3 regions of the Kocuria sp. SL71 genome follow, and region 3 is predicted to be linked to each of the others. Evidence: riboswitches for the same ligand, from Rfam matches in the RefSeq annotation. Region 3 holds a riboswitch; each other region holds the start of a gene.
What was found. A riboswitch is a leader RNA that binds a small molecule or an ion and turns the genes downstream of it on or off. The one in region 3 is predicted to bind S-adenosylmethionine.
Positions count from the first base shown of each region.

Region 1: another riboswitch for S-adenosylmethionine. It lies ahead of OVA15_RS06715 (bifunctional o-acetylhomoserine/o-acetylserine sulfhydrylase); the one in region 3 lies ahead of metE (5-methyltetrahydropteroyltriglutamate--homocysteine S-methyltransferase).
Region 2: another riboswitch for S-adenosylmethionine. It lies ahead of OVA15_RS12945 (ABC transporter ATP-binding protein); the one in region 3 lies ahead of metE (5-methyltetrahydropteroyltriglutamate--homocysteine S-methyltransferase).

Region 1 is NZ_JAPPRE010000001.1:1,488,612-1,498,705, forward strand. Features, by position in the region: gene OVA15_RS06685 (hypothetical protein) at 1-405, shown strand, start outside; gene OVA15_RS06690 (DMT family transporter) at 463-1,527, opposite strand; gene OVA15_RS06695 (RNA-binding S4 domain-containing protein) at 1,603-1,839, shown strand; gene OVA15_RS06700 (alpha/beta hydrolase) at 1,857-2,492, opposite strand; gene OVA15_RS06705 (endonuclease domain-containing protein) at 2,655-3,194, opposite strand; gene metX (homoserine O-acetyltransferase MetX) at 3,953-5,134, opposite strand; gene OVA15_RS06715 (bifunctional o-acetylhomoserine/o-acetylserine sulfhydrylase) at 5,136-6,497, opposite strand; SAM riboswitch class IV at 6,565-6,679, opposite strand; gene OVA15_RS06720 (CPBP family intramembrane glutamic endopeptidase) at 6,748-7,524, opposite strand; gene OVA15_RS06725 (S9 family peptidase) at 7,597-9,774, shown strand; gene OVA15_RS06730 (CPBP family glutamic-type intramembrane protease) at 9,794-10,094, opposite strand, start outside.
Region 2 is NZ_JAPPRE010000001.1:2,836,045-2,846,138, reverse strand. Features, by position in the region: gene OVA15_RS12960 (MFS transporter) at 1-1,104, shown strand, start outside; gene OVA15_RS12955 (amino acid transporter) at 1,184-3,148, shown strand; gene OVA15_RS12950 (LLM class flavin-dependent oxidoreductase) at 3,274-4,695, opposite strand; SAM riboswitch class IV at 4,777-4,891, opposite strand; SAM riboswitch class I at 5,008-5,114, shown strand; gene OVA15_RS12945 (ABC transporter ATP-binding protein) at 5,113-5,913, shown strand; gene OVA15_RS12940 (aliphatic sulfonate ABC transporter substrate-binding protein) at 5,910-6,956, shown strand; gene OVA15_RS12935 (ABC transporter permease) at 6,953-7,849, shown strand; gene OVA15_RS12930 (AMP-binding protein) at 7,923-10,055, shown strand.
Region 3 is NZ_JAPPRE010000001.1:2,082,037-2,092,130, reverse strand. Features, by position in the region: gene glmS (glutamine--fructose-6-phosphate transaminase (isomerizing)) at 1-1,470, shown strand, start outside; gene OVA15_RS09420 (hypothetical protein) at 1,527-1,670, opposite strand; gene OVA15_RS09415 (DUF3151 domain-containing protein) at 1,804-2,223, shown strand; gene metE (5-methyltetrahydropteroyltriglutamate--homocysteine S-methyltransferase) at 2,450-5,884, opposite strand; SAM riboswitch class I at 6,009-6,108, opposite strand; gene OVA15_RS09400 (adenylosuccinate synthase) at 6,304-7,590, shown strand; gene OVA15_RS09395 (amino acid permease) at 7,922-9,316, shown strand; gene OVA15_RS09390 (hypothetical protein) at 9,381-9,635, opposite strand; gene OVA15_RS09385 (YidH family protein) at 9,803-10,094, opposite strand, start outside.

The sequences.
Region 1 (10,094 bases), 590 kb from region 3:
TCCGCGACCGTCGCCGGACTGGTGACCGTGCTGCGCACCCCCGGCATCCCGGTGGCCGCGCTGCTGTTCATGTTCTTCGCCAACCCGATCTCCGGCACCAACTCCCCCAAGGAGTTCCTGCCCGGCCCGTGGGGCGAGATCGGGCAGTACCTCCCGCCGGGGGCGATCTCCACGCTGATCCGCGGCATCTCCTACTTCCCGGAAGCCGACACCACCATGCAGTGGCTCGTGCTCTCGGGGTGGCTGGTGCTCGGCATCGTGCTGATCGGCATCGGGCTGGCCTCCGAGCGACGCGCGGTGCGCCGTTCGGGCGGCCCCAAGCCGGCCGCCCAGGACACGTCGATCGACTACTCGTCGGGCTCTTCACCGACCGCCGCTCAGAGCGGACGGCACGCAGCCCGCTGACCCGACCGCTCACGTCGGCCGCCGCGCTCCCTGACGAGCGCGGCGGCCGTCGTCGTCTCAGGCGGTGCTCGCCCGCCGCTTCCAGGGCAGGGACACGACGACGAGGCCCGCGAAGGTCAGCGCCGTCCCCAGCACCGTCAGCGGGGCGACCACCGCGCCGCTGGTCGGCACGAGAAGATCCAGCAGCAGCGCGCCGGTGAGCATCCCGGCGGTCAGGGACAGGCTCGTGCGCAGGATCCCGATGATCCGCGAGAGCACCGCTCCTGCCGCCACGAACAGCACGCCGCACACGCCGCCCAGGTAGAGCCACCATTCGGAGGGGAAGTGCCACGGCGGCAGGTCAGCGGTGAGCCGGTGGATCACCGTGGCGACGATCAGCGCCAGCACGCCCTCGGCGAAATTCAGCACGGTCGGGGTGATCGGCGTCCCGGCCTCCGCCCCGATCCGCCCGTTGAAGGCCGTCTGCAGGGCGGAGCCGAGCCCGGCCAGCACCGGCAGGAGCAGCAGCGCCAGGACCACCGCCATGCTGCGCTGAGGAGCTCCCTCCTCGCCGCCCAGGTGGGGCAGCTGCGCGATCAGCACCGCGACCACGATGATCGCCGTGCCCAGCAGGCGCCAGCCGGTCAGCGGCTTCATGCCTCCGGGGCCGATGCCCGCACGATCCACCCCGAGCCCGCCGACGGACTGGCCCACGACCATGCCCAGGATGAACACCGAGACGCCCACCATCGGCGTGGTCACGGTCTGCACCACCACCAGGAACGCGCCGAAGACGCCGGAGAGCAGGAAGATCGCGGGCAGGCGTCGGGCCCGGAAGGCGCCCAGCGCCGTGATGAGGCCGCGCCGTCCGGCGGGGATCAGCGCGGTGCCCAGCAGCACGATCGCGAAGCCCACGGAGAAGCCGGTGAGGCCTGCGGCCACGGAGTCCCCGGTGCGCGCGCCCAGCTCGCCGTTGACGCGCGACTGGACGGCCATGGCGCCGCCTGCGAGCACGGCTGCGATCTGGGCGATCAGCACCGTGACGGGACTGTGGGTCTGCGCCGGGGCCATCACGACATCCTGGGGCGGCTGCGGGTCCTCGGGCTGGTCGGCATTCTCGGGGAGGGGTTCTGAGGTGGGCACCGGATCAGGCTACTCCCGGGCCCTTCCGGTCCTCCCCGAGCTGGGCTCATGGCCTCGGTGGGCCACAATGGAGCCATGACCACCACCGGAAGCACCCCCGAAGAGCTGCCCATCCGCGACGAGATGATCCGACTGGGCCAGGCCCTCAAGCTCGGCAGCCTGGTCGAGGACGGCGCCATGGCGCGCACCGCCGTCGAGGAGGGCATGGTCCAGGTCAACCACGACATCGAGACCCGCCGCGGCCGACAGCTGCACGACGGCGACGTCATCACTTACAACGGGACCTCGCTGGTCATCCGCGCCGAGGGCTGAACGGGCCCCGGCCTGGCTCAGCGTCCCAGGACCATGCGGGTCAGGTACTCATTGACGTGCCCGATCTCCTGCGGCGAGACGCTGTGGCCGATGCCCTGGTAGTGGACCTTCATGGTGTCCGCATGCTCCACGAGCCACTCGGCGGTCATGTCCACCAGCTGGTCGTTGACGATGGGGTCCTGCGGGTCGCGGCCCCAGAAGAGCTTGAAGGGCTTCTCCTTCAGCTCGTCGTCGCGGAAGATCTCCAGCGGCTCCGGCACCACGAAGCCCGACAGCCCGATGACCGCAGTGATCTCGCTCGGCATGGCCCGCACCAGCGACGTGGCGATCGACATGCCCTGGGAGAACCCCAGCAGCGTGGTCGACGGACGCCCCTCGGCCTGCTCCCGCAGCCATCCCACGAGCGGCTCGACCGCGGCGCGGATGGCATCGGGGCCGAAGGCCTCCTCGTCGTAGAGCGGGAACCAGCTGTAGCCGGGAGGCTGGGCCAGCGGGGCGCGCACCGAGGCCACCACGAAATCCTGCGGCAGCTGCGGCACCAGGCCCATGAGGTCCTGCTCGTTCGAGCCGTAGCCGTGGAAGAGCACCAGCAGGGGCGCCTCCGGGGACTCGGCGGGGTCACGGTTCCACATCACGACGGGGTTCTCGCTCATGCCGACCATCATGGCATCCGCGCGCAGCACGCCCCGCTTCCGTCGCTCCTCTCGCTCCCGCGCGGAGGAACTGCCGCTGAGGGGACGCAACGAACGTCTTCCCGCGCCTGAATCGTGTCGCACGCGTCCCTTCACGAGATCTCGCACTCGGGCGGCGGCTCGTCAGGGCCCTGCGAGCTCCCGCGCCCGGACCGCTTGCCGATGTGCCCGCACCAGGGTGACGATCCTTGGCTCGCATCCAGGATCCGTCGGATCCACGACGTCGAGATCCGTGTGCACCACACGCAGCTCCGTCCATCCGGCCGCTTCCGTAGCCCGCTGCCGCTCCACATCCCGAAGTCGCTGCCGGGGGTCCTCGTGGACCGCACCGTCGACCTGCACGGCCAGCCGGTGCCTGCGATCCGCGAGGTCAGGGTGGACCCGACGGCCACCCGGGGATCGGATCTCGACATCAGCCTCCCACCCGGTGAAGCGATGGTCCTCCAGCACGAGCCGCGTATAGGTCTCCAGCGGCGAGTCCACTCCGACGACCGCGCGCAGCAGGGCCTGGCGCACCCTGCGGACGCCGCGATGGCTCTCGAACCGCTCGAGATCGTTGCTGAGGTCTCTCTGGCTGCGAAGCGCCGGCACGCCCCGGCTGATGCCCGTGCGGTGCTCGCAGATCACACCGTCGATGACGGCCACGAGCTGCTGGTGAGTCATGACGTGCCGACCGCGGGCGTCTGTCGATGCGGCCAGGTCCAGCAGTGTTCGGGCCGGGGACGTGAGGCGGACCGATCCGTCGGTCCAGAGATCCTCGGCATGGAACTGACTCCGGTGCCCGACAACGCCGCGTCCTCGAGGCCTTGATCCTGTCGAGGAGCACAGATGGATGCCGCCGACATGCCCGAGCCTGCCGGGGAGCCGGAAGTCGTGGAGGATGGCGGCCGTCGTGTGGCTGGCTGCCCAGCCTTCCTGCTGCAGAGCCGGGAGGATCCTCAGCAGACCGGATCTGGTGCGGGGGTCAGGGCGCGAATCGGCGCAGGACCACAGGCCCTTGCCCCAGGAGCAGTACTGCCTCCCCGACAGATGACGCTTCGCGACGCCTGCCGCTTCAGCCTCGGCGGTCGTGAAGACGCGGCCCTGCAGGCAGGCAGGTGGACTGTGACGTGGTCTCGGCATGGCAGACAGTGCAGCGGATCACGGCGCCGACCGATGCGAACGGATCCGCTCCCCGCCGTCGTCGCCCCGGTCCAGTGCCCGAAAGGGCGTCTGTGGAGGCATGAACTCCGTACTTCGGATCTCCGTTGTCCGGGATTCCGTGTGGACCGGGGATCTCGTGCGCCCAGTACGCCGAGGGGACGCACAGGGCGCACGGGATCGCCGACGGGACGCATCGGACGTCTAATCCGGCGTGAATCGTGACGAATGGGTCCCCTCGGCGGCGAGGAGGGTCGATGGGTCGCTTCGGTAGGGCCCCCTCAGGAGAGGAAGGCGGCTCGGACCAGCTCGCCGATCTGCTCGTGCTCGATCAGGAAGCCGTCGTGCCCGGCCCCGGAGCGTATGGTGCGGTGGGGGACGTCGCCGGGCAGAAGCCGGGCGAGGTCCTCGGACTCCGAGGGCAGGTAGAGCCGATCCGAGTCGACCGAGGCCACGAGCCAGTCGCAGGTGGTGGCCGCGAGCGCCTGCCTGACGCCGCCGCGGCCGCGGCCGACGTCGTGGCCCATGAGGGCGTCGTTGAGCACCAGGTAGGAGTTGGCGTCGAAGCGGCCCACGAGCTTGGCGGCCTGATGATCCAGGTAGCTCTCGATCGCATACCGGCCCCGACGGCGCCCCGGCAGCGGCGCCCCCGGATCCTCGCCGGCCTGCGCCGCATTGCCGAAGCGCGCGTTGAGGTCCGGTGCCGCGCGGTAGGTGGTGTGCGCGATCCGCCGTGCGATTCCGAGGCCCACGGAGGGGATGACGCCGTCGTAGTAGTCGCCGCCGCGGAAGTCGGGGTCGTTGCGGATCGCCAGGCGCTGCGCCTGGCCCCATGCGATCTGCTCGGCGCTCGAGGCGGCGGTCGAGGCGATCACCGCACAGGCGCGCACCTGCTCGGGGAACGTGGCGGCCCACTCGAGAGCCCGCGCACCGCCCATGGAACCGCCGACGACCAGCCGCCAGGACGCGATGCCCAGCTGCTCGGCCAGGCGCTGCTCGGCGCGCACCGAGTCGCGGATCGTCACCGCGGGGAAGTCCGATCCCCACGGAAGACCGGCCCGCGGGCTGTCCTCCGGGATCAGAGTCGACGGACCAGTGGAGCCGTAGCAGCCCCCGAGCATGTTGATGGCGACCACGAAGAAGCGGTCGGTGTCGATCGCCCGCCCGGGCCCGACCAGTCCGTCCCACCAGCCCGGTGCCTCGGCGGAGACACGGTCGAAGGAGGTGGCGTCCTCGGCGACCCGTCCGCGCGTGACATGGGTGTCCCCGGTCAGCGCATGCGGGACGAGCACCGCGTTGGAGGCGCGGTCGTCGAGCTCGCCCCAGGTCTCGTATGCCAGCTCGACATCGGGCAGCACGGCCCCGGATTCCAGCCCGAGGTCGCCGATGCGGGCGCGGCGCAGCAGCCCCTCGGTGCGGAAGGGCTGCTGCGAGCGCGCGGTCGTGCTCTGGATGGCGGTCACCTCAGACCGATCCCCCTGCGCCGCGCGCCTTGACCGCGGCGAAACCGAGCTCCAGGTCCGCGAGGATGTCGTCGATGTGCTCCAGTCCCACGGACAGCCGCACGAACCCCGGGGCGACGCCGGCGGCCAGCTGCTCCTCCGGGGAGAGCTGAGCGTGCGTGGTGGAGGCCGGGTGGATGACCAGCGAGCGGACGTCACCGATGTTCGCGACGTTCGAGTGCAGGCTCAGCGCGTCCACGAAGGCCTGGCCGGCCTCCGAGCCGCCGTCGAGCACGAAGCCGAGGATCGAACCTGCGCCGCCGGGGACGTACTTCTGCGCACGCTCGTGCCACGGAGAGGACTCGAGCCCGGCGTAGGACACGGCTTCGACGCCCTCGTGGGCCTCCAGCCAGGTGGCGACCGTCTGAGCGTTGGCGACGTGGCGCTCCATGCGCAGCGACAGCGTCTCGATGCCCTGCTCGATCAGGAAGGCGTTGAACGGGGAGATGGCAGCGCCCATGTCGCGCAGCAGCTGCGTGCGGATCTTGAACGCGAAAGACACGTTGGCCCCGAACGGCCCGTTCTCCCCGAAGACCTCGCCGAACACGAGGCCGTGATAGGACTCGTCCGGCTCCGTGAAGCCCGGGAAGCGATCCGGATAGCGGGTGTAGTCGAAGCGCCCGGAGTCCACGATGAACCCGCCGACCGAGGTTCCGTGCCCGCCGAGGAACTTGGTGGCGGAGTGGATCACCACGTCCGCGCCGTGCTCGAACGGCCGCAGCAGGTACGGGGTCGCGATGGTGTTGTCGACCATCAGCGGGACCTCTGACTCGTGGGCGATCGCGGAGACCGTCTCCAGGTCCAGGACGTCGTTGCGGGGGTTCGGGATGGACTCCGCGTAGAAGGCCTTCGTGTTGGGCCGCACGGCGTCGCGCCAGGCCTGGGGATCGTCCGGATCGGAGACGAAAGTGGTCTCGATCCCGAGCCGGGACAGCGTGTGCTTGAACAGGTTGAACGACCCTCCGTACAGCGACGGGCTGGCCACGATGTGATCGCCGGCCCCGGCCACGTTGAGGATCGCGTAGGTGGTGGCGGCCTGACCGGAGGCGACCATGACAGCTGCGGTCCCGCCCTCCAGGGAGGCGACGCGGTTCTCGACGACCTCGGTGGTGGGGTTGGTCAGTCGGGTGTAGATGGGCCCGACCTGGCTGAGCCCGAAGCGACCGGCTGCGGTCTCGGCGTCCGGGAAGACGTACGAGGTGGTCTGCTGGATCGGCAGCGCGCGGGCGCCGGTGACGGGATCGGGCTCCTGACCGGCGTGGATCTGACGGGTCTCGAAGCTCCAGCCCTGCGGTGCGGAGGGGGTGGGCTGCTGTGCGGACATGTCGGCGACTCCTTGTCTTCCAGGGCCGCGGACCGAGGTCCGACGCACCCGTCGGACCGGGTGCCGTGACCCGCGCTTGCCGTGCCGCGTGCGCGACCGGCCCGGTCCTCACCCAGGGCACCCCACCGCGGAAGGAGGGTTGCCGGCCAGCTAGCTGGGGCTTGTCGCTGGCTCTCGTGACCTGGTTCCCATTCTCGGACGAGCACGGCTCCGGCGCAAACCAGGGTTCCGTGGTCTGTGGAGCCCTCCGTCAGAACAGCAGGGGTCCGGCCAGGAAGCCGACGGCGTCCAGCAGGAAGTGGGCGATGATCAGCGGCATCACGCGTCCGGTGCGGCGGTAGAGCCACAGGAACACCAGTCCCATCACCACGTTGCCCAGCGCCGGACCGACGCCCTGGTACAGGTGGTAGCTGCCGCGCAGAAGGGCCGAGCCGATCAGCACGGCCGGCCACGTCCATCCCACGCGCAGCAGGCGATCGGCCAGGAACACGACGACGATGATCTCCTCCACGAGCGAGTGTCGCAGCGCCGAGGCCAGCAGCAGGATCACCTCCCACCAGGAGGTCCCGCCCGCGTTGGTGACGATCTCGGCGGTGATCCCGAGCTGGCGGCCCGCCTGGTACAGCGCCAGGGTGCCCAGGCCCATGACGGCGAAGAGCAGCGCCCCCAGCCCCAGATCCGCCAGCGGGGCCCGGCGGTCCAGGCCGATCCGGTGCAGCAGCCCGCGCAGCTGACCGGCCGAGCCCGCCAGCAGATAGAGCGCCAGCAGCGGCGGGACCAGAGCCAAGAGGATCCCGAGGCTGCGGCGCAGGACGTCGAACAGGGGGAAGCCGCTCTGCGCCGCGTTCATGGAGGCCTTCGACTCGGCGATCGAGCTGGTGGACAGCGTCTCGGCGAGGTCGAGGAGCGACCAGAGGGCGCTGGCCCCCAGCGAGACGCCCAGCACGAGCAGGATCTGCAGCCACAGATCGGCTCTCTGGGAGCCGAACGACGGCTGGGCTGGGGCCTGGGAGCGCTGTTCGGTCATGGGCTCCATTGTGGGCCAGGGGCACGACGGCAGCGGCCTATGCTGTCGGCGCCGGTTCTTACGATGGGCGCCATGACCTCCCAGAACTCGGATTTTCCGCTCGCTCCCCCGTCGGCCGTGCGTCGCGACCACGTCCGCGAGTTCCACGGCGATGCCTTCCTGGACCCGTACGAGTGGCTGCGGGACAAGGAGTCCCCGGAGGTCATCGCGCATCTGGAGGCCGAGACCGCCTACGCCGAGTCCGCCACCGCCCGGCTGGCCCCGCTGCGCGAGCGGCTCTTCCAGGAGGTCCGGACCCGCGTGCAGGAGACGGACCTGTCGGTGCCGTGGCGGCGCGGCGACTGGTGGTACTTCACGCGCACCGTGGAGGGCGGGGAGCACTCGGTGCAGTGCCGCGTCCCGGCTGCTGAGGAGGGGTGGGAGCCGCCGCAGATCGTGGCAGGTCAGTCCCTGCCCGGCGAGCAGACCCTCCTGGACGGCAACGCCCGCGCGCAGCCGCACGAGTTCTGGTCGCTGGGCGCCTTCGACATCACCCACGACGGCACCCGGATGGCCTGGGCCGAGGACACCACCGGGGATGAGCGCTTCACGGTGCGCGTCCACGACTTCGCAGCCGACCGGACGCTCGACGACGAGATCCCGGAGACCTCCTACGGCGCCTTCCTCTCCCCCGCCGGAGACGCCGTCTTCTACACCGAGGTCGACGACACCTGGCGGCCGTGGCGCCTGCGCCGCCATGTGCTCGGGACCCCGCTCGAGCAGGACATCACCATCGCCCAGGAGGACGACCCCGGCCTGTGGCTGGGGGCCGAGCTCTCCTCGGACCGGCGCTGGCTCGTGCTCGAGGCCGGGTGCTCGGAGTACTCGGAGGTCTCGATCCTGCGCATCGAGGAGGCCGGCGAGCAGGCCCCACAGGTGGTCGTGCCGCGCGGGGCCGGCGTTCTCGCCTCGGCGGAGCCCGTGCGGATCGACGGCCGGGACGTCGTCCTGCTCCAGCACGATCGCCAGGCTCCGGATGGACGCCTGAGCCTGATCGAGCTGTCGGACCTGCCCGGCGAGTCGGCGGAACTGCCCGGCGACGGATTCCCGCCCGGCATCGACATCGTGGCACCCAGGGAGGGACTGCGCGTGCTGGGCTTCGCCGCCACACAGCATCACCTGGTTCTCGAGGTCCGCGAGGACATCCTGCCGGGGCTGCGCATCCTGCCGCTGAAGGGACTCGGCACGGAGAGCCAGGCCGAGCCCCATGTCCTCGAGGTGCCCGGCGAGCTCACGGCTGTCTCCCTCACCGCCGCTGAGCCGGACTCCCCCGTCCTGCGCTTCACCGCCGAGTCCTTCGTGATCCCGCGGCGCGTCTTCGACCTCATCCTGGATGCGCCGGGGACCGAGCTGCCCGATCCGGTCCTGCGCCGCGAGCAGCCGGTGCTGGGCGACTACTCGGCTGCCGACTACAGCGTGGAGCGCGACTGGGCCCAGGCCGAGGACGGCACGCGGATCCCGATCACCCTCATCCGCCGCCGGGACGCCGCGCAGCCGGCACCCGCGGTGGTCTACGCCTACGGCTCGTACGAGATCAGCATGGATCCGTCGTTCTCGTACTCGCGGATCTCGCTGCTGGACCGCGGTGCGGTCTGGGCCATCGCCCACGTGCGCGGCGGCGGCGAGCTCGGGCGGCAGTGGTACGAGTCCGGCAAGAAGGAGCACAAGCGGCGCACCTTCACAGACGTCGTCGCGGCGACCCGGCACCTGGGCGCGCGCTCGGACATCAACGCCGACCGGGTCGTGCTGATGGGCGGCTCAGCCGGCGGACTCCTGGTCGGCGCTGTGCTGAACCTGGCCCCCGAGCTGTACTGCGGTGCGGTGGCCGCGGTGCCGTTCGTGGACCCGCTGACCTCCATGCTCATGCCCGAGCTGCCGCTGACCGCGCTCGAATGGGAGGAATGGGGCAATCCCCTCGACTCCGCGGAGGTCTACCGAACCATGAAGGCCTATTCCCCGTACGAGAACGTCTCCGCCAGGGACTACCCGCCGATCCTGGCCGTGACCTCGCTGCACGACACCCGCGTGCTCTACGTGGAGCCCGCCAAGTGGGTGGCGGCCCTGCGTCACGAGAACCCGGACAAGCGCGAGCAGATCCTCATGCGCATCGAGATGGCCGGCGGCCACGGCGGAGCCTCGGGGCGCTATCAGCAGTGGCACGACAACGCGTGGGAGGACGCCTGGGCCCTGGAGCGCCTGGGGCTGGCCTGAGCCGAAGGAATCCGCCCGTTCACGCCGCCCGGCGTTCTGAGCCGGAGGGCCGCACCCGCTCGAGCACCAGGACCGCGGGGATCAGCAGGAGACCGGCAGCGGCAGCGGCGCCGGCGGCGGCCCATGCCCCGAGGGCCTGAGCAGGCCAGCCCTGCAGCACGGCGGCGCCCGTTCCTGCGAGTCCCGCCGCCCAGCCCAGGGGCATCCACAGCGACCTGGTGCGCACGGCAGCCCAGGCCAGCGTCAGGCTCAGCACCGCCACCGCGCACGCCGAGGCCGCTAGCCAGGACCAGGTGCCTGCGCTGCGCGTGAGCATGACG
Region 2 (10,094 bases), 750 kb from region 3:
CTGCTGGGCCGCCCGCTCGGGGCCATGATCTTCGGTCCGATCGCCGACCGCGCGGGCCGGGTGCTCATCACCCAGGTCGCCCTCGCCGGCATCTGCCTCACGACCCTGCTGATCGCCCTGGTCCCCGGGCACGAGGTGCTCGGCGCGGGCACGTTCCTGGCGGTGCTGGCGCTGCGCCTCCTGGGCGGGATCTTCCTGGGCGGGGAGTACACCTCGGCGATCCCGCTGGCCATGGAGTGGGCGCGCCCGCGCTCACGCGGTCGTCTCAGCGGGATGATCATGGCGATGTCGCCGCTGGCCAACGCCAGCATCGCCGCCGTCACCTTCCTCCTCCTGCTGCTGCTGGACGAGAGCGAGTACGCCGCCTGGGGCTGGCGGCTGCCGTTCCTGCTCGGCGCCGCCCTGGCCGCTGCCATGCTGATCTACTACCGCCTCATGGTCGAGGAGGCTCCGCAGCGCCGGCGCCCGGCCCGTTCGGCGCACCCGCTGGCGCAGCTCGTCAGGGGCAGCAGCCGCCGGTCGCTGCGGCAGGTCCTCGTGCTGATGACCGGGCTGTGGCTGCTCACCTACATGGCAGTGCCCACCCTGACCGCCCAGCTCTCGCGCATGCCGCAGCTCGAGCCGCAGACCGTCTCCCTCGTCATGCTGGGCGCGACGGCCGTGTCCGCGCTGGCCATGGCCGGGGCGGGTGCGCTGTCCAGTCGGATCGGGCGGCGCCGGTTCTTCGTGGGCTTCGGGCTGCTCTGCGCAGCGGTCTCCCCCGTCATCCTCCTGGCGCTGCTGTCCGGGGCCCTCGGAGCCGGCATCGGCACGGTGCTGCTGCTGGCAGCCGCGCTGCAGGTCACGACGGTGACCGGCTACGGGCCGGTGGGCGCCTATCTGACGGAGCGCTTCCCCGACGAGATCCGGGCCAGCGGATACGGGGTGGCCTACAGCATCTCGATCGTGCTGCCCGCTCTCTACCCCTATTACCTGACGCCGCTGCAGCAGCTGCTCGGGCCGCACGCGGCGATCGCCGCGGTGCTCGCGGTGGGCGGGCTCCTGGTGGCCTTCGGCGGGCTGCTCGGCCCCGAGCCAGATCGGTCGGGTCCGCTGCCCGACTGATCGGCAGATCGCGGCTCACAGGCAACTGCCAGCCGCCTGAGGCCCTCGGCGGCGGGGCCTTGAGCGGGACAGGCGCATCATGTACGCCATGATCGCACCGCCCTCCCGCGCCACCGCCTGGCTGCTGGCAGGATCCCCCTCCGCCTCCTACGGCGCCCCGCATCGCCGACCCGATCGCGACGAGAAGACCCATCCCTGGTGGAAGGTCATGTGCCTGTCCGGCGTGGACTACTTCTCCACCCTGGGCTATCAGCCCGGCATCGCGATCCTGGCCGCCGGGCTGATCTCCCCGCTGGCCACCCTGGTGCTGGTGGCCGTCACACTCTTCGGCGCGCTGCCGGTCTACCGGTGGGTGGCGGTGGCCTCCCCGCACGGCGCCGGCTCCATCCGGATGCTCGAGACGCTGCTGCCGCGCTGGAGCGGCAAGGTGCTGGTCCTGTGCCTGCTCGGCTTCGCGATCACGGACTTCGTCATCACCATGACCCTGTCCTCGGCCGATGCCGCCGTGCACATCGTCGAGAATCCGCACGTGCCAGCCGAGGCGCATCACTGGCAGTTCTGGGTGACCGTCGGGCTGCTCCTGCTGCTGGGCGCGGTGTTCATGGCCGGGTTCTCGGAGGCCATCAGCGTGGCCGTCGTCCTGGTCCCCGTGTATCTGAGCCTCAACGCCGTGGTGCTGGCGGTGGGCTGGTGGCAGATCGCCCGCTCGCAGGAGATCGGATTCGCGCAGTGGTGGCATGCGGCGCTGAGCCAGCACTCCTCGCCCTGGGCGGCGGTCGCCGTGGCTGCACTGGTGTTCCCCAAGCTGGCGCTGGGCCTGTCCGGCTTCGAGACCGGGGTCTCCGTGATGCCTCTGGTGCGCACCTCGCGGGGCTTGCGGGGCCGCGTGGAGGGCACCCGACGACTGCTCACGACCGCTGCGCTGATCATGGCCGGGTTCCTGCTGACCTCGTCGCTGGTGTGCACGATCCTGATCCCGGCCGGGGACTTCGAGCCCGGCGGCGCTGCCAACGGGCGGGCCCTGGCCTACCTGGCGCACAGCCTGCTGGGCGAGACCTTCGGGTCGGTCTACGACCTGTCGACGGTGCTGATCCTGTGGTTCGCGGGCGCCTCGGCGATGGCCGGTCTGCTCAACCTCATCCCGCGCTACCTGCCGCGCTACGGCATGGCGCCCGAGTGGACCCGCGCTCCGCGGCCGCTGGTGCTCACGATCCTGGCTGCCGCCCTGGTCGTCACGGCGGTCTTCCGCGCCGACGTGGATGCGCAGGGCGGGGCCTACGCGACCGGGGTGCTGGTACTGATGCTCTCGGCCTCCTTCGCCTCGACCCTGTCGGCCGGAAAGCGGGGGCACCGACGCACCGCCGTGGGATTCGCGGCGATCACCGTGGTGATCGCCTACACGACCGCCGACAACATGATCAGCCGCCCCGATGGCCTCCACGTGGCCCTCGTGTTCATCGCGGCCCTGCTGGCGGCGTCGTTCGCCTCGCGGGTCTGGCGGGCCTCGGAGCTGCGGATCCGCAGCATCGATTTCGACGAGACCTCCCAGGACTGGCTGCGCAGCTGCCGCGGCCGCACGGTGCGGCTGATCGCGCACCGGCCGCGCACCCAGCTGGGCGCAGCAGGGGCCCAGGCCCAGCAGCTCCTGCTCAGCGACCCCGACCTGGCCGAAAAGCTGCGCGACGAGCGCGAATGGCATCGCCTTCCCTCGGCCGACGGCGTCCTGTTCGTGGAGGTGACCCTGCGCGATCCATCGGACTTCGAGGACCGGCTGCGCGTGAGCGCCCACGAGATCGACGGCCACCGCGTCCTGCGCGCCGAGGGCTCGTCGGTGCCCACCTGCCTGGCCGGCGTGGCCCTGGCCGTCCGGGACCGGACGGGGCGGCCGTCGCACCTCTACCTCGAGTGGTCCGACGGCTCGCCCCTGGTCAACTCCCTGCGCTTCCTGCTCCTCGGCCGCGGTCAGACGGCGACGGCGGTGCATGAGGTCCTGCGCCGGGCGGTGCCGCGCAAGCAGGACCGCCCGTTCGTGCACGTGACCTGAGGCTCCGCGCAAGCAATGGGGCCGTCCGTGACGGACGCGATCTCCTCGTCCGAGTGGGGTTCGACGAGCGTGCGTGCTGGCAGAGGCCCTCGGACGGGCCTCTGCTCATCGGCCGAGCCGGCGACTCAGCCCTGCGACAGATCCCGCGACGGGGTGTCCGCGGTGGACGGCCTGCCCACGTAGGCCCCGCGGTACTTGGCCGCCGGGTGGGTGTCGAGCACCTTGGTCTGCCCGGCGCCGTAGACGTTCTCGCGCAGGGTGGGCCCGTCGTAGTCCGTGCGGTAGCGACCGCGCTTCTGCAGCTCCGGGACCACGTGCTCCACGAAGTCCTCGAACGAGCCCGGGGACACGTGGTAGGCCAGGTTGATCCCGTCCAGCCCGCCCTCGTCGATCCAGGTCTCGAGCTGATCGGCCACGGTCTGCGGCGAGCCCACGACCACGTCGCCCATGCCGCCGATCGCGCAGTGGCGGGCGATCTCCTCGCGGGTCCACTGCTTGGCCCCGTCCTGCATGGTGAACGGAGTGAGGAAGGACTGGATGGCCTCGGTCTTGACGTAGTTCAGGACCTCGTCCTCCTGGAACTTGGACAGATCCAGCCCGGACCAGCCGCCGATGATGGCCTGCGAGGCCTCCAGGTTGGCATAGCTCTGGTACTCGCGGTACTTGGCCTGGGCCTTCTCGTCGGTCTCGTCGACCACGACGGAGAGCATCGCGTAGATCTTCACGTCGTTCCGATCGCGCCCCTCGGCCTCGACCTTGTCGCGAATCCGGTCGGTCATGTACCGGGTGAGGTCCGGGCGCAGGGCGCCGATGAACACGGCCTCTGCGTGCTTGCCGGCGAAGGCCTGACCGCGCGAGGACGCCCCGGCCTGGAAGATCAGCGGCGTGCGCTGCGGGCTGGGCTCGGTGAGCGCCGCACCAGGCACCGTGAAGTGCTTGCCCTGGTGCTGGATCGGGTGGACCTTGGCCGGATCGGCGTAGATCCCGCGCTCCACGTCCCTCACGACGGCGTCGTCCTCCCAGGAGCCCTCCCACAGCTTGTAGCAGACGTCGAGGAACTCCTCGGCGATCTCGTAGCGCTCGTCGTGCTCGATCTGCGTGGGCAGACCCTGGTTCTCGGCCGCCGAAGACAGGTAGGAGGTCACCACGTTGAAGCCCACGCGCCCGCGGGTCAGATGATCCAGCGTCGCGTACTTGCGGGCCAGCGTGTACGGCTGCTCGTAGGTGACCGCACTGGTCACGCCGAAGCCGAGGTTCTTCGTCACCGCGGCCATGGCGGAGATCTGCATGAACGGATCGTTGACCGGGACCTGCGCGCCGCCGGCGATCGATGGGGCGGCCGAGTTGCGGTAGATGTCGTAGATGCCGACCACATCGGCCAGGAACAGGGCGTCGAAGCGGCCTCGCTCGAGCACCTGGGCCAGGTTCGTCCAGTACTCGATCGTGTTGTATTCCGTGGCCCGCGAGCGCGGGTGGCGCCACAGCCCGAAGCTCTGGTGATCCACGCAGGTCATGTCGAAGGCGTTCAGGGAGATCCGCTTGGCCATAGAAGGCTGCTCCTGAGAAGACAGACCCGCGCCCCGTGCGCCGCTCATGCCGCGGCCAACCTGCGGGTCCAGCGCGTGCGTGCGCCGTACTTGCCGCACGCGGTCTAGCGAGCGGCCCGATCCTCACCTGGGGCACCCCGCTACGGGAGAGGGTTGCCGTCCGGCCAGCCAGGGCTGTGGGCCGGAACTCTTGATCGTGTGAGCGTCATCCTATGCACACCTGAGGCGACGGTGCGAAGCCCGTGCCGCGCGTTGCCCCGCTCGTCCTCCGATTTGCTGTCTCCCCGGACCAGGGCATTGAATGACCCCCGGTTCCCATCCGGAGCGGCCGAGAGACCTGGCTCGTCGACGCCGCAGCAACCAGTGCCGTCCATCCGCGGCACAAGGTGCTAATGCCAGGACCGATGGAGTGATGTGATGATCTCTGCACCCCCGTCCGCCCTGAGCACGGTCGATGCCGCCTCCCTGACCTTCGATCGGGTCGGCAAGTCCTTCCCGTCTTCCGGGGGCCGCCGGCGCGACGTCCTGGCCGATGTCAGCTTCGAGGTCCGCCCCGGGGAGATCGTCTCCGTGCTGGGCCCGTCGGGCTGCGGCAAGTCCACCCTGCTGCGCGCGGTGGCCGGTCTCGGCACCGCCACGGCCGGACGGGTCCTGATCGACGACGCGCCCGTGCGCGGCCTGGACCCCCGCTGCGCGGTGGGCTTCCAGGAGCCGCGGCTGCTGCCGTGGCGCACCGTGGCCCGCAACGTGGCGCTCGGACTGCCGCGCGGCGTGCGCGGCCTCGAGGCCGAGCAGCGGGTGGCCCACCTGCTCGAGCTGGTCGGGCTGTCCAGGCATGCGGAGGATCGCCCGTCGGAGATCTCCGGAGGCATGGCGCAGCGGGCCTCGCTGGCTCGGGCGCTGGCGCGCAACCCGCAGGTGCTGCTGCTCGACGAGCCGTTCGGCGCGCTCGACGCACTGACGCGCCTGAAGATGCAGGACCTGCTGCTGGAGATCCACGCCGCCGATCCCACGACGGTCCTGCTGGTCACCCACGACGTCGAGGAGGCCCTGGTGCTCTCCGACCGCGTGGTCGTGCTCGGGACGCCGCCGGAGGGCGGGCCGGCGGGCATCCAGGAGATCCTCACGGTGGACTCGCCCCGCCCGCGCCACCGCGATGATCCCGAGCTGACGGGTGCCCGCAGGCACCTGCTCGGCCTGCTGGGCGTGGAGGCATGAGCGGGCTGACGCGTCGTCGCCTGCTGGGCCTGGCCGCCGTCGGGGCCGCCGCCGCGCCCCTGTCCGGGTGCGTCATGGAGGGCGAGGGCCCGGGCCGCGGCATGGCCGCCGGCTCGGACACCGAGATCTACCTGGACTACGCGACCTACAACCCGCTGTCGCTGATCATCCGCGAGAAGGGCTGGCTGGAGACCGTCGCCGCCGAGGGCGGCCAGGAGGTCCACTGGACGTTCTCGGCCGGGTCCAACAAGGCCAACGAGTTCCTGCGCGGCGGGGCGATCGACATCGGCTCGACCGCGGGCTCGGCCGCGCTGCTGGCGCGCACCAACCGCTCCCCCATCCGCGCGATCGACATCTGCTCCCAGCCGGAGTGGGCAGCACTCGTGCGCACCGCGGACTCGCCCCTGCGCTCGGTCGAGGATCTGCGCGGCAGGTCGGTGGCGGCCACCAAGGGCACGGATCCCTACTTCTTCCTGCTGCAGGCGCTATCAGCGGCGGATATGGGCTTCGACGAGACCACCGTGGTCAACCTCCAGCACGCCGACGGCCGCTCCGCCCTGACCAGCGGGCAGGTGGACGCCTGGTCCGGGCTCGACCCGATCATGGCCGGCGCCGAGCAGGACGGGGCGGTGCTGTTCCAGCGCGACCTGGCCTTCAACACCTACTGCTTCCTCAACGCCCGCGAGCTGTTCCTGGAGATCAACCCGCGCGGGGCCCAGATGGTCGTGGACGTCTACGCCCACGCCCGCGCCTGGGCGCTGGAGAACCCCCAGGAGGGCATCGCGATCCTGGCCGAGGCCTCCGAGATCGAGACGACGACGGCCGAGCGGGTCTGGGAGCGCACGCACCTTGACATCGACCCGGTCCCCGGCGACGACCAGCTCGAGGTCCTCGAGCGCATCGCCCCGATCCTCGTGGAGACCGGTGACGTCCCGGACCTGGAGACCGTCCAGAAGGCCATCGACACCATCCTCGACGCGCGGTTCGCGCAGGAGGCCAGCGCCCAGCGCGCGGCCGAGATCATCGAAGGGCACAGCGCATGAGCGTCACGACCACCTCCGCACCAGCCTCCGAGGCTCCGGAGCCCGCGGGCTCCGACCGTCCCGGCTCCCAGCGTCCGGACTCGCAGCACTCGGTCCGCACCCCCGCCCCGCGGGGCTCCATCCTGCGCAGCCCCTGGGCCCGGGTCGGCCTGGGCCTGCTGCTGCCGGTGGCACTGCTCGCGCTGTGGCAGCTGCTGTCCACGAACGGCACGTTCTCCCCGGTGCAGCTGCCTCGTCCCCTGGCGGTCCTGCAGTCCGGTGGCGAGCTGCTGGCCGACGGGGCGCTGTGGACCCACATCGGGATCTCGACCCAGCGCGTGGTCGTCGGATTCGTGATCGGCTCGCTGCTCGGGCTGGCCGTGGGCGCCCTGATCGGGCTCTCCCCCTGGGCCAGTGCCCTGGGCTCGCCGCTGATCGGGGCGCTGCGCGCGGTGCCGTCGCTGGCGTGGGTGCCGCTGCTGCTGCTGTGGATCGGGATCGGCGAGAACTCCAAGGTGACCCTGGTGGCCATCGGCGCGTTCTTCCCCGTGTTCACCACGGTCTCGGCCGCTCTGCGGGAGGTCGACCGCCATCTCGTGGAGGCCGCCCGATCCTTCGGCTTCTCCGGTCTGCGCCTGCTGCTGACCGTCCAGCTGCCGGCGGTCATGCCCTCTGTGATCTCCGGCCTGCGCCTGGCCCTGGCCCAGGCCTGGCTGTTCCTGGTGGCCGCCGAGCTGCTCGGCTCATCGATGGGCCTGGGCTTCCTGCTCACCGACTCCCAGAACAACGGGCGCACCGACCGCCTGCTGCTGGCCATCGTCCTGCTGGCGATCCTGGGCAAGCTCACCGACGCCCTGCTCGGGCTGTTCGAGCGCTGGGCCCAGGCCCGCTGGGGCGCAGTGCGCCGGACCTGAGACCCTGGAAGCCGTCCTCGACCCGTTCCGAGAACCCGCCCGCAGCCGCGGGCACCCCGCAAGGAGCACCCGTATGAGCGCACCGCAGTCCTACTCCGATCCCCTGGCCCCCACGCCGAATCCCGCGCGGATCTCCGATGAGGCGCGCGTGGCCTTCTGGGCCGAGCAGGCCTCCCGCCTGGACTGGGCGCAGCCGTGGCACACGACGCACCGCTTCGACAAGCCGCAGCGGATCGGCACCGACGACGACGGCAGCCCCACCTACTCGGTACCCGAGATCGCCTGGTTCGAGGGCGGCAAGCTCAACGTCGCCGTCAACTGCGTGGACCGCCATGTGGAGGCCGGGCGCGGCTCGCACGTGGCCCTGCACTTCGAGGGCGAGCCCGGCGACCGCCAGACCTGGACCTACGCCGACCTGCAGAAGGCCGTGGCCCGGGCTGCGAACGCGCTGGAGTCGCTGGGCGTGGTCCAGGGCGACCGCGTGGTGATCTACCTGCCGGTGATCCCGGAGACCGTGATCATCACGCTGGCCTGCGCCCGGATCGGGGCGGTGCACTCACTGGTCTTCGGAGGCTTCTCCGCCGAGGCGCTGCGCTTCCGCGTCGAGGACACCGGCGCCAAGGTCCTGGTCACCACCGACGGGCAGAACCGCCGCGGCAAGGTGGTGCCGGTCAAGGCCCAGGCAGATGAAGCGTGTGCCGGCACCAACGCGATCGAGCACGTGCTCGTGGTGCGCCGGACCTCCCGGCCCGGCAACGCGAAGCTGCCGGCCGGCAAGCGCGGGGCGCGCTCCAAGGACCAGATGGAGCTGCCCTGGACCCAGGGCCGGGACCTGTGGTGGCACGAGCTGCTCGAGTCGGTCTCCGACGTCCACGAGGCGCAGGCCTTCGACGCCGAGACGCCGCTGTTCATCATCTACACCTCCGGTACCACGGGCCGCCCCAAGGGCCTGGTGCACACCATGGGCGGCTACCTGGTCCAGGCCGCCTACACGCACGCCCTGCTCTTCGACCTGCTGCCGGATGCCCCGGACGACCACGGCGTGCTGCGCCCGCAGGAGCTCTCCGCCGTCAACGACCCCGCCAAGGTGGACGCGACCGTCCACTGGTGCACCGCCGATCTGGCCTGGGTCACCGCGCACACCTACGAGATCTACGGCCCGCTGGTCAACGGCGTCACCGAGGTCATCTACGAGGGCACTCCGAGCACCCCGGACTTCGGCCGGCACTTCGACATCATCGAGCGCTACGGCGTGACGACCTACTACACCGCCCCCACGCTGATCCGCTCGCTCATGGGGGCGTTCCCCAAGGGCCTGCCCAAGGTCTGGAACCTGTCCTCGATCCGCCTGCTGGGCACGGTGGGCGAGTCCATCAACCCCGAGGCCTGGCGGTGGCTGCGCGAGCAGGTGGGCCGCGGCGAGGTCCCGTTCGTGGACACCTGGTGGCAGTCCGAGACCGGCTCCTGCGTGGCCTCGCCCCGGCCCCACGATCCGCAGTTCGCCCCTTCCGGGACGTTCCCCGAGGGCACCCCGCACACCGCGGCCAAGCCGGGCTGCGCGGTGCGCCCCGTTCCCGGGGTCTCGACCCGCGTGGTGGACGCGGCCGGCGAGGAGGTCGCGGCGGGCGAGCAGGGCCTCGTCGTGGTGGATGCGATCGGGCCGTCCATGGCCCGGACCGTGTGGGGAGACCCGCAGCGCTACCTGAGCTCGTACTGGGCGGACTTCGGCGAGCGCGGCTGGTTCCTGGCCGGCGATGGCGCCCGGCTCGACGAGGAGGGCGATCTCTACATCCTCGGCAGGGTCGACGACGTCATCAACATCTCGGGGCACCGGCTGTCCACGATCGAGATCGAGTCGGCGCTGGTCACGCATCCGCTGGTCGTCGAGGCCGGGACCGCTCCGGTGGCCGATGCGCTGACCGGCCATGCCGTTCTGGCCTGCGTGGTGCTCACCTCGGAGGGCCGTGCCCTGCCCGAGGCCGAGGTCCGCGAGACCCTGCGCGCCCATGTGGCGCAGGAGATCGGCCCGATCGCCAAGCCGCGCGAGGTGATCCCCGTGCCCGATCTGCCCAAGACCCGCTCCGGGAAGATCACCCGGCGCCTGCTCGCCCAGCTCTACGAGGGGAGGCCGCTGGGCGATCGCTCGTCGCTGCAGAACGAGGGGTCGCTCGAGGCGATCGAGCAGATCTTCTCGGCGCGCGGCTGACCCGCACCCACTATCGCCGCCGCGTCGCCCTGCTTGCGG
Region 3 (10,094 bases):
GTCGCCGCCTCCCTGCTCGCCGACATCTACGAGAACCAGGCCGACCAGGACCTGACCCGCGCCATGCAGCTGGCCTGCGCCCGACTCGAGGGTGCCTTCACGCTGCTGGCCATCCACGTCGACCACCCGGACCGCATCGTGGCGGCCCGCCTGAACTCCCCGCTGGTCATCGGCGTGGGCGAGGGCCAGAACTTCCTGGGCTCCGACGTCTCGGGCTTCATCGATCACACCAAGTCCGCCGTCGAGATGGAGGACCGCCAGATCGTCACGGTCACCCCCGAGGGCTTCGAGATCACCGACTTCGACGGCGCCCCCTCCGAGGGCAAGCCCTTCGAGGTCCAGTGGTCCGCCGAGGCCGCGGAGAAGGGCGGCTTCCCGTCCTTCATGGACAAGGAGATCCACGACCAGCCCGCCGCCGTGCGCGACACCCTTCTGGGCCGCCTGGACGAGAACGGCAAGCTGACCCTGGACGAGCTGCGCATCGACGAGTCCGTCCTGCGCTCCGTCGACAAGATCGTCGTGATCGCCTGCGGCACCGCCGCCTACGCCGGCCAGGTCGCCCGCTACGCGATCGAGCACTGGTGCCGCATCCCCACCGAGGTCGAGCTCGCGCACGAGTTCCGCTACCGTGACCCCATCGTCAACGAGAAGACCCTGGTCGTCGCGCTGTCGCAGTCCGGCGAGACCATGGACACCCTCATGGCCATGCGCCACGCCTCGGAGCAGGGCGCCAAGGTCCTGGCGATCTGCAACACCAACGGATCCTCCATCCCGCGTGCGGCGGACGCCTCGCTGTACACGCACGCCGGCCCGGAGATCGCGGTCGCCTCCACCAAGGCGTTCCTGGCGCAGATCACCGCCGCCTACCTGCTGGGCCTGTACCTGGCGCAGCTGCGCGGCAACATGTTCGCCGACGAGATCCAGGACGTCCTGGAGGAGCTCCAGGCCATGCCGGAGAAGGTCCAGGCCGTCATCGACGAAGAGGACCAGCTCCGCCAGCTCGGCAAGGACTTCGCGGAGACCACCTCGGTGCTGTTCCTGGGCCGCCACGTCGGCTTCCCGGTGGCCATGGAGGGCGCGCTCAAGCTCAAGGAGATCGCCTACATCCACGCCGAGGGCTTCGCCGCCGGCGAGCTGAAGCACGGTCCGATCGCCCTGATCGAGCCGGGCCAGAAGGTCTTCGTGATCGTGCCGTCCCCGCGCGGCCGCGACTCGCTGCACTCCAAGGTCGTCTCCAACATCCAGGAGATCCGCGCCCGCGGTGCCGAGACCATCGTGATCGCGGAGGAGGGCGACACCTCGGTCGAGGACTACGCCAACCACGTGATCCGCATCCCGCAGTCGCCCACGCTGCTCCAGCCGCTGCTGGCCACCGTGCCGCTGCAGATCTTCGCCTCCGCCATGGCCGAGGCCAAGGGCTACGACGTCGACCAGCCGCGCAACCTGGCCAAGTCCGTCACGGTCGAGTGACCTCTCGCGCGGCCTGATCCGCGCAACCCGCGCTGCGGCCCGGCATCCCCTGCTCTTCAGGGGATGCCGGGCCGCCGTCGTTCCTGCGTCGCGCCTTGCTGCGCCTGCCAGCGCACGCCGCCGTCGGCCGAGATCCCGCTTCCCTGCACTCGTCGCGCCGAGATCATGCTTCCGTGCGCGATTCGGGCGATTTCGCGCACGGAAGCGGGATCTCGGCGGCTGGGCCGCACGGAAGCATGATCTCAGCGGCCGAGCGGGCGTGGTGCCACCACGCATAGGCTGGGAGCAGAGCGTCCCGGGGAGCCCGGGGCACGCACGACGAGAGGAGCACCGATGTCGAGCATCGGCAAGAACCTGCTGGGCGAGCCCGATCCCACCCTGCTGCAGGAGAACGCGGAGTTGGTCGCGCGCTTCGACGCCGGCGACGAGGCCGAGGACCTGGCGCCGGCCTTCCCCAAGGAGCAGCTGCCCTGGGCGATCCTGGCCGAGGAGGCGCTGGCCGACGGCCGGACGCTCGAGGGCTACGCCTACGCCCGAGTGGGCTACCACCGCGGTCTCGACGCCCTGCGCGCCAGCGGCTGGAAGGGCCACGGCCCGGTGCCGTACAGCCACGCGCCCAACCGCGGCTTCCTGCGCGCGCTGTCGGCTCTGGGCCAGGCGGCAGCGGCCATCGGCGAGCTCGACGAGGCCCAGCGCATCCAGAAGTTCCTCAACGACTCCGACCCGACGGCGGCCGAGCAGCTCCAGAGCTGACGTCGACCCGGAGGGGCGGCCTCATGCAGTGACGACGACGCCGGCACGGCGGTCCGCTGCCCCGTGGCTGCACGGCCCACCGACACCTGGCGCGGGCCGCCGAGATCCATCGCTGGCGTCGACCCCGGCGATGGCCTGATGACGAACGGCGAAGGCCGCACTCCCTGCAGCAGGGGTGCGGCCGCGCCGTTCGTCGTCGCCGAGCAGCGAAGGCCCGGACGGCTGATCAGACCGCGGAGGCCTCAGCCGTCTCGACGGAGGCGGCCTGACTGGCCGCCAGGCTCTCGCGCACGCGGGCAGTGGCCTCGACCAGGTGCTCGAGCGAGGTGCGGGTCTCGTCGTAGCCGCGGGTCTTCAAGCCGCAGTCGGGGTTGACCCACAGCAGCTCGGAGCTGACGTGCTCGAGGGCCTGGATGAGCAGCGACTCGATCTCGTCGGTGCTGGGCACGCGCGGGGAGTGGATGTCCCATACGCCGGGGCCGAGCCCGCGCTCGAAGCCGACCGCGCGGACGTCGGCCAGCACCTCCATGCGCGAACGGGCCGCCTCGATGCTGGTGACATCGGCGTTCAGCGCGTCTACGCCGGCGATGACCTCGCCGAACTCCGAGTAGCACAGGTGCGTGTGGATCTGCGTGGCGTCGTCGACCGAGGAGGTCGCCCGGCGGAAGGACTCGACCGACCAGTCCAGGTAGGCGCTGCGATCAGCTCGGCGCAGGGGCAGCAGCTCGCGCAGGGCCGGCTCGTCGACCTGGATGATGCCGATCCCAGCGTCCTCGAGGTCGGCGATCTCATCGCGCAGGGCCAGGGCCACCTGATCGGCCGTCTCGGCCAGCGGCTGGTCGTCGCGCACGAACGACCAGGCCAGGATGGTGACCGGCCCGGTGAGCATGCCCTTGACCGGCTTGTCGGTCTGCTGCTGCGCCCAGGTGATCCACGGGACCGTGAAGGCCTCGCCGCGCAGCCCCTCGCCCTCGCGGGAGACGTCGCCCCACAGGATCGACGGACGCGTGGCCCGGGAGCCGTAGGACTGCACCCAGCCGTTGGCGGTCGTCGCGAAGCCGTCGAAGTGCTCGGCGAAGTACTGGACCATGTCGTTGCGCTCCGGCTCGCCGTGCACCAGCACGTCCAGGCCGAACTCGTCCTGCAGGGCGATGACCCGGGAGATCTCCTCGCGCAGGAAGCCGTCGTAGGCGGCGTCGTCGATCCGTCCGGCGCGGTGATCGGCGCGGGCGCGGCGGACCTCCCCGGTCTGGGGGAAGGACCCGATCGTGGTGGTGGGCAGCACTGGAAGGCGGCCGCTGCCGAACGAGCGTCCCGCCTGGGCTGCGCGACGCTGCTCGGCGGTGCCGCGCTGCGAGTCGGCCTCGGTGAGGGAAGCAGTGCGGCCGCGGACCTCGTCGATGCGCACACCCGGGGCCGCAGCGCGGGTGCGGCGGGCCTCGTCGGCCTCCTGCAGCTCGGCGGCCACGGCCCCGCGGCCCTCGGCGAGCCCGCGTGCCAGGACGGCGACCTCGCGCACCTTCTCGTCGGCGAAGGCCAGCCAGGACCGGATCTCGGGGTCGAGCTCGGGCTCGGCCTCGAGGGTGTGCGGCACGTGGATCAGCGAGTTCGACGTGGCCACGGAGACCCGGGCGCCTGCGTCGCGGAAGCCCTCGAGCCGCTCGAGTGCGGCGGAGAGGTCGGTGCGCCAGACGTTGCGCCCGTTGACGACTCCGGCCACGAGCACCGGGGCGTCTGCCGAAGTGAACAGGCCGAGCTGGTCGTCGGTGAGACCGCCGCGAACGAGGTCCACGTGCACGGCCTCGGCACCCGAGCCGGTCAGCGCGCCGAGCAGCTCGCCCGCATCGCCGTAGGGGGAGGTGAGCAGCAGCTGGGGGCGCTCGTCGAGCCCTCCCAGGTATCCGGCCGCGCGCTCGATCGCCGCGCGCAGGTCCTGCTGAGAGAGGCGGGAGTGGTCCGCGACCAGGGCGGGCTCGTCGATCTGCACCCACTCGGCCCCGGCATCCTCGAGTGCTGCGAGGATCTCGCCGTAGATCGGCAGCAGCTCCTCGAGACGATCCAGGGGCTCGATGGGCTCGGCTGCGGTGCCGTCGTCCTTGGCCAGGGCCAGGAAGGTCACCGGGCCCACGAGCACGGGGCGCAGGCTCCGGCCCTGCTCGGAGGCCTCGGCCAGCTGCTCCAGCAGGCGGCCGGGCGCTGCGGCGAACTGCGTCTGCGCGCCGATCTCGGGCACCAGGTAGTGGTAGTTGGTGTCGAACCACTTGGTCATCTCGAGCGGCTGCCGGGCGTCGTCGCCGCGGGCCAGCACGAACTCCCCGGAGCGGTCCACGGTTCCGGTCTCGGTGCGCAGGTCGCCGAAGCGCGTCGGCACCGCGCCGACGGCGATCAGGGTGTCGAGCACGTGGTCGTAGAGCGCGTAGGAGCCGGGCACGGCCGAGGCCTGCTCCAGGCCCAGCCCCTCGAGGCGCTCGGCGGTGGAGGCACGCAGCTCGGCGGCGGAGGACTCGAGCTGCTCCAGGTCGCTGCGTCCGGCCCAGTGCGACTCGAGCGCGCGCTTGAGCTCGCGGTTCGGGCCGATGCGGGGATAGCCCAGGATCGTGGCGGTCGGGAAGGCGGCGGGCTGGGCGTCGTTCGAGATGGTCACTGCGGTCTCCTTATAGGTGCGGATGGGGCGCCCGTCGGCGGGCTGGGATGCGGGGATGAGTCCGGCGAGTCCGGCTGAAGGGGTGGGGCGGGGCAGATCGAGCTGCTCCAGGACGTCCAGGGCGGCCTCGTGCTGGTTGAACGTGTAGAGGTGCAGCCCGGGAGCCCCGGAATCCAAGGCAGCGCGTGCGCTGTGCACGGCAGAGCGGACGCCGATCCGGTGGCGCTCGGCGTCCGAGTCGGCCGTCTCGAGCTCGTGGGCCAGCAGCGGGTCCGGCTCCAGGCCGGCCAGGTCGCAGATGCGCAGGTACCGGCGCAGGCTCGTGACCGGCATGATCCCGGGGATGATCGGCAGCTCCACTCCGGCGCGACGAGCCCGGGACACGAAGGCCGCGTAGTCGTCGGCCTCGGGGTAGAGCTGAGTGATCGCGAAGTCGGCGCCGGCGCGCTGCTTGGCCAGCAGCACCTCGAGGTCCTGGTGCACGGAGGTCGACTCGGGGTGCTTGATCGGATAGGCGGCCACGCCGATCGAGACGTTGCCGGCGCACAGCTGGGCGGCTCGGCCGCGCTCGACCGAGCGGATCAGGTCCACCAGATGCCGGGCGAAGGGCAGCTCCTCAGGGCCGGGCTCGACGGCCGGATCCCGGTCCCCGCGCAGGGCCAGGATGCCGCGCACGCCCAGGTCCAGCAGCTCGTGGATCAGCTCGCGCAGCTGCATCTCCGTGACTCCCGTGCACAGCACGTGGGCCAGGGGGCGCAGCGGGGTCTCGAAGATCAGGTGGGACAGCAGCGCCATGGACTGGACGCGGCGCTGCGGATCGACCGCCGCGGTGACCGAGACGTAGTCCGGCACCGTGGGCGCCAGGGCCTCGATGGTCTGCAGGAGGGACTCGGTGCTGGCTGCGCTGCGCGGCGGGTAGAGCTCGTAGGACAGCGCGGGCACCGTCTTGCGGCGCGACGGCGCCCCCGTCTCCGGGGGACGATCCGAGCGCGGTGCTGGGGGATGGTGATCGGGCATTCCGTGTTCGCCTTTCCGTGGATGCCCGATGGAGGGCAGACCACGGGGTGCGCACGGAGGCCCGCGCCGCCGCTGAAGACGCGGCGGGGCACGGGTCCGGTGGACCACGGAAGTCTGAGAAGACGCTCCATCGGTCCTGGCGGGAGCACCGTTCCCCGCGAGATCCGCGGGGATGGTTGCTGCGACGTCGACGAGCCAGGTCTCTCGGTCGCTCTGGATAGATAGCGAGATAAATACCACCCCAGGCGGCCCTGCTTGTCAACCCCCGAGATCTCCCACGGCCGCCAGGGAGGGGCGCGCGATAGGATCGCCCCGGACCGTCGCGCCCTCGGCCCGTGGCGCGCGATCCGCCATGGCCTCCACAAGGCGCGTGGCGCGGCATCCAGACCTCGTGCGGGCCCAGTCAGGAGAGCAGTCGCATGCCAGCCATCTCGATCGTCGGAGCCCAGTGGGGCGATGAGGGCAAGGGCAAGGCCACGGACATCCTCGGCGGCCGCGCGGACTACGTCGTGAAGCCGAACGGCGGCAACAACGCCGGGCACACCGTGGTGGTGGGCGGCGACAAGTTCGAGCTCAAGCTGCTGCCCGCAGGCATCCTCTCCCCGCGGGCCACCCCCGTGATCGGCAACGGCGTGGTGGTCAACCCGCAGGCGCTGTTCGAGGAGATCGACGGCCTCGAGGCCCGCGGCGCGGACACCTCCAAGCTGCGCATCTCGGCCAATGCGCACCTGGTGGCCCCGTACCACCAGACCCTCGACCAGGTCACCGAGCGGTTCCTGGGCAAGCGCGCGATCGGCACCACCGGTCGCGGCATCGGGCCGGCGTACATGGACAAGATCGGGCGCCTGGGCCTGCGCGCGCAGGACATCCTCGACGAGTCGATCCTGCGCCAGAAGATCGAGGGCGCCCTGCGGCAGAAGAACGAGCTGCTGCTCAAGGTCTACAACCGCCGCGCGTTCGAGACCGACGAGATCGTGGACTACTTCATGGGCTACGCCGAGCGCATGGCGCCCATGATCGTGGACTCCACGCGCCTGCTCAACGACGCCCTGGACCGCGACGAGACCGTCCTGCTCGAGGGCGGGCAGGCCACCTTCCTGGACGTTGATCACGGCACGTACCCGTTCGTGACCTCGTCGAACCCCACCACCGGCGGCGCCTGCGTGGGCGCGGGCATCGGGCCCACGCGCCTGACCCGCTCGATCGGCATCATCAAGGCGTACACGACCCGCGTGGGCGCCGGTCCGTTCCCCACCGAGCTGTTCGACGAGTCCGGGGAGCGGCTGCGCACCGTGGGCGGCGAGTTCGGCGTGAACACCGGGCGCCCGCGCCGCACCGGCTGGTACGACGCCGTGATGGCGCGTCACGCCTCGCGGATCAACGGCTTCACGGACTACTTCGTGACCAAGCTCGACGTCCTCACCGGGCTCGAGGAGATCCCGGTGTGCGTGGCCTACGACGTCGACGGCGTGCGCCACGACGAGATGCCCATGACGCAGACCGAGTTCCACCACGCCAAGCCGATCTACGAGACCTTCCCCGGCTGGTCGGAGGACATCTCGCAGGCCCAGACCCTCGAGGACCTGCCGGCCAATGCGCGCGACTACGTCCTGACCCTCGAGTCCATGTCCGGCACCCGGTTCTCCGCGATCGGCGTGGGCCCGGGCCGCGAGAACACGATCGAGCTGCGCGACCTGATCGACTGACGTCGCCTCGCCTGTGCGATGACAGGCGCTCGGGATGGTGACAGATCGGCACCCCATCAGCCCTGATGGGGTGCCGATCTGTCACCATCCGCTGCGTGACCGTCCCGCGCGCGGACCGGGCTCACCCGCCGTGTCGGATAGCATCTGGCAGACCCCTGGGCGTGCTGCGCCTCATCGTGCATGCAGGCGCCCCTGATCGATGCCCGTCGCGGCGCCGTTCGATCCCCGACGTCGGAAGTGACTGACCGTGTCCACACAGAGCACCAGACTGGACCCCGCCTCGGCGCGGTCCGAGGGCGAGGGCCTGCGCCGCAGCCTCAAGACCCGGCACATGACCATGATCGCCATGGGCGGTGCGATCGGCACCGGGCTGTTCGTGGCCTCCGGCAACTCGATCGCCACGGCCGGGCCCGGCGGTGCGCTCGTGGCCTACATAGCGATCGGGCTCATGGTCTTCCTGCTCATGCAGTCCCTGGGCGAGATGTCCGCCTGGCGTCCTACCTCCGGATCTTTCGGCGATCACGCGGCGCGCTACGTCTCGCCGTCCTTCGGCTTCGCGATCGGCTGGAACTACTGGTTCAACTGGGCCATCACCCTGGCCGCGGAGCTCGTGGCGGCCGCACTGGTCATGCGCTACTGGCTCCCCGACGTCCCCGCCTGGGTCTGGTCGGCGCTGTTCCTGCTGATCGTCTTCGGGCTCAACGCCCTGTCCACGCGGGCCTACGGCGAGGGCGAGTTCTGGCTCTCGGCGATCAAGGTGGCCGCCGTCGTCGTCTTCCTGGTGCTGGGCGTGCTGATGGTGCTGGGCATCAGGGGCGGCGACGCCCCCGGCTTCGGCAACTGGACCGACGGGCAGGCGCCGTTCGTGGGCGGGACCATGTCGATCCTGGCGATCTTCATGGTCGCCGGCTTCGCGTTCCAGGGCACCGAGCTCGTGGGCGTGGCGGCCGGTGAGGCCGAGGACCCCGAGCGCACCGTGCCCAAGGCGATCCGCACCGTGTTCGTGCGCATCCTGCTGTTCTACGTGCTGGCGATCATCGTGATCGGCTTCCTGCTGCCGTACACGCACCCGAACCTGCTGGCCTCGGACATCGAGGACGTCGCGATCTCGCCGTTCACCCTGGTGCTGCAGAACGCGGGCGTGGCCTTCGCCGGCTCCGTCATGAACGCCGTGATCCTCACGGCCATCCTCTCGGCCGGCAACTCCGGGCTGTATGCCTCCACGCGCATGCTCTGGTCCATGGCCACCGACGGCAAGGCCCCGGCCTGGCTGGCCAAGGTCAACCGCCGCGGCGTGCCCATGCGGGCGCTGCTGGTGACCTCGTCCTTCGGCCTGCTGGCCTTCCTCACCACGTTCATCGGCGAGGGCGCGGCCTACACCTGGCTGCTCAACGCCTCGGCTCTGGCGGGCTTCATCGTGTGGGCGGGCATCGCCTGGACGCACTACTGCTTCCGCCGGGCCTTCAAGGCGCAGGGGCGGCCGCTGTCCGAGCTGCCGTTCCGCTCGCGGTTCTTCCCCGCCGGCCCGATCGTCGCGCTGATCATGTGCCTGCTGGTCATCCTGGGCCAGGGCTACGACGCCTTCGTGACCGGGACGGTGACGCCCATGTCGCTGCTGTCCTCGTACATCGGCCTGCCGCTGTTCCTGGCCTTCTGGATCGGGCACAAGCTGAGCACCAAGGAGCCGGCCGTGGATCCCGCGCAGGCGGATCTCTCGCGCGGCTGAGCCGCCGACGCACGTTGCAGGGAGGGCCTCGGGAGACCGAGGCCCTCCCTGCAACGTGCGGGGCTCAGGCCAGGAGGATCGTGAGCAGGCTCAGGGCGCCGAGCACCACGACGGCTGCGCTGATCGCCAGGATCTCCAGCGGATCGGGAGCCGAGGACTCCAGGGCCACGCTGCGCGCCCCGCGCCGGTAGCGCAGCCCCTGCCGCAGCCAGATCCCCAGCGCCAGCACGGCTGCCGCGGCCAGCGGCAGCACCGAGGCCAGGCCGTGATGGGGCAGCCAGCGCAGCAGCAGCGCGGCCGCGACCACGAGCGCCAGCAAGGTCCGGCCCCATGCCAGCGAGGTCCGCTCGGGCTGCAGGCCGGGGTCGTCGTGTTCGGGCGCTCTCGGGAGCGCCGGGAGCTGCGGGTCGCGATGGGCCCGTCGGCGGCGTCGAATCGGCGGGGCTGGCCGCCGTCGTTGGGGCGGGTCCGGGAGTGCACAGGCCCTCAGCGCCCGATCAGGACGCCGAGCAGCACGCCGGCGGCCAATGCGGCACCCAGAGACAGCACCGGGGCCATGATCGCCAGCGGCAGCGGGGCGCGGCGGCGCATGGCGCGCTCGACCCGCAGCCAGCGCACGCTCGCGGAGATCGCCACGACCATGGACAGGGCGATCAGCCCGGCCGCCAGCACCACGCGCACGGTCTGGGGGATCAGGTCCCCGGCGAAGGCCTCCAGCGCGATGCCGCCGGCCAGCAGGCCCAGGGCCGTGCGGATCCAGGCCAGGAAGGTGCGCTCG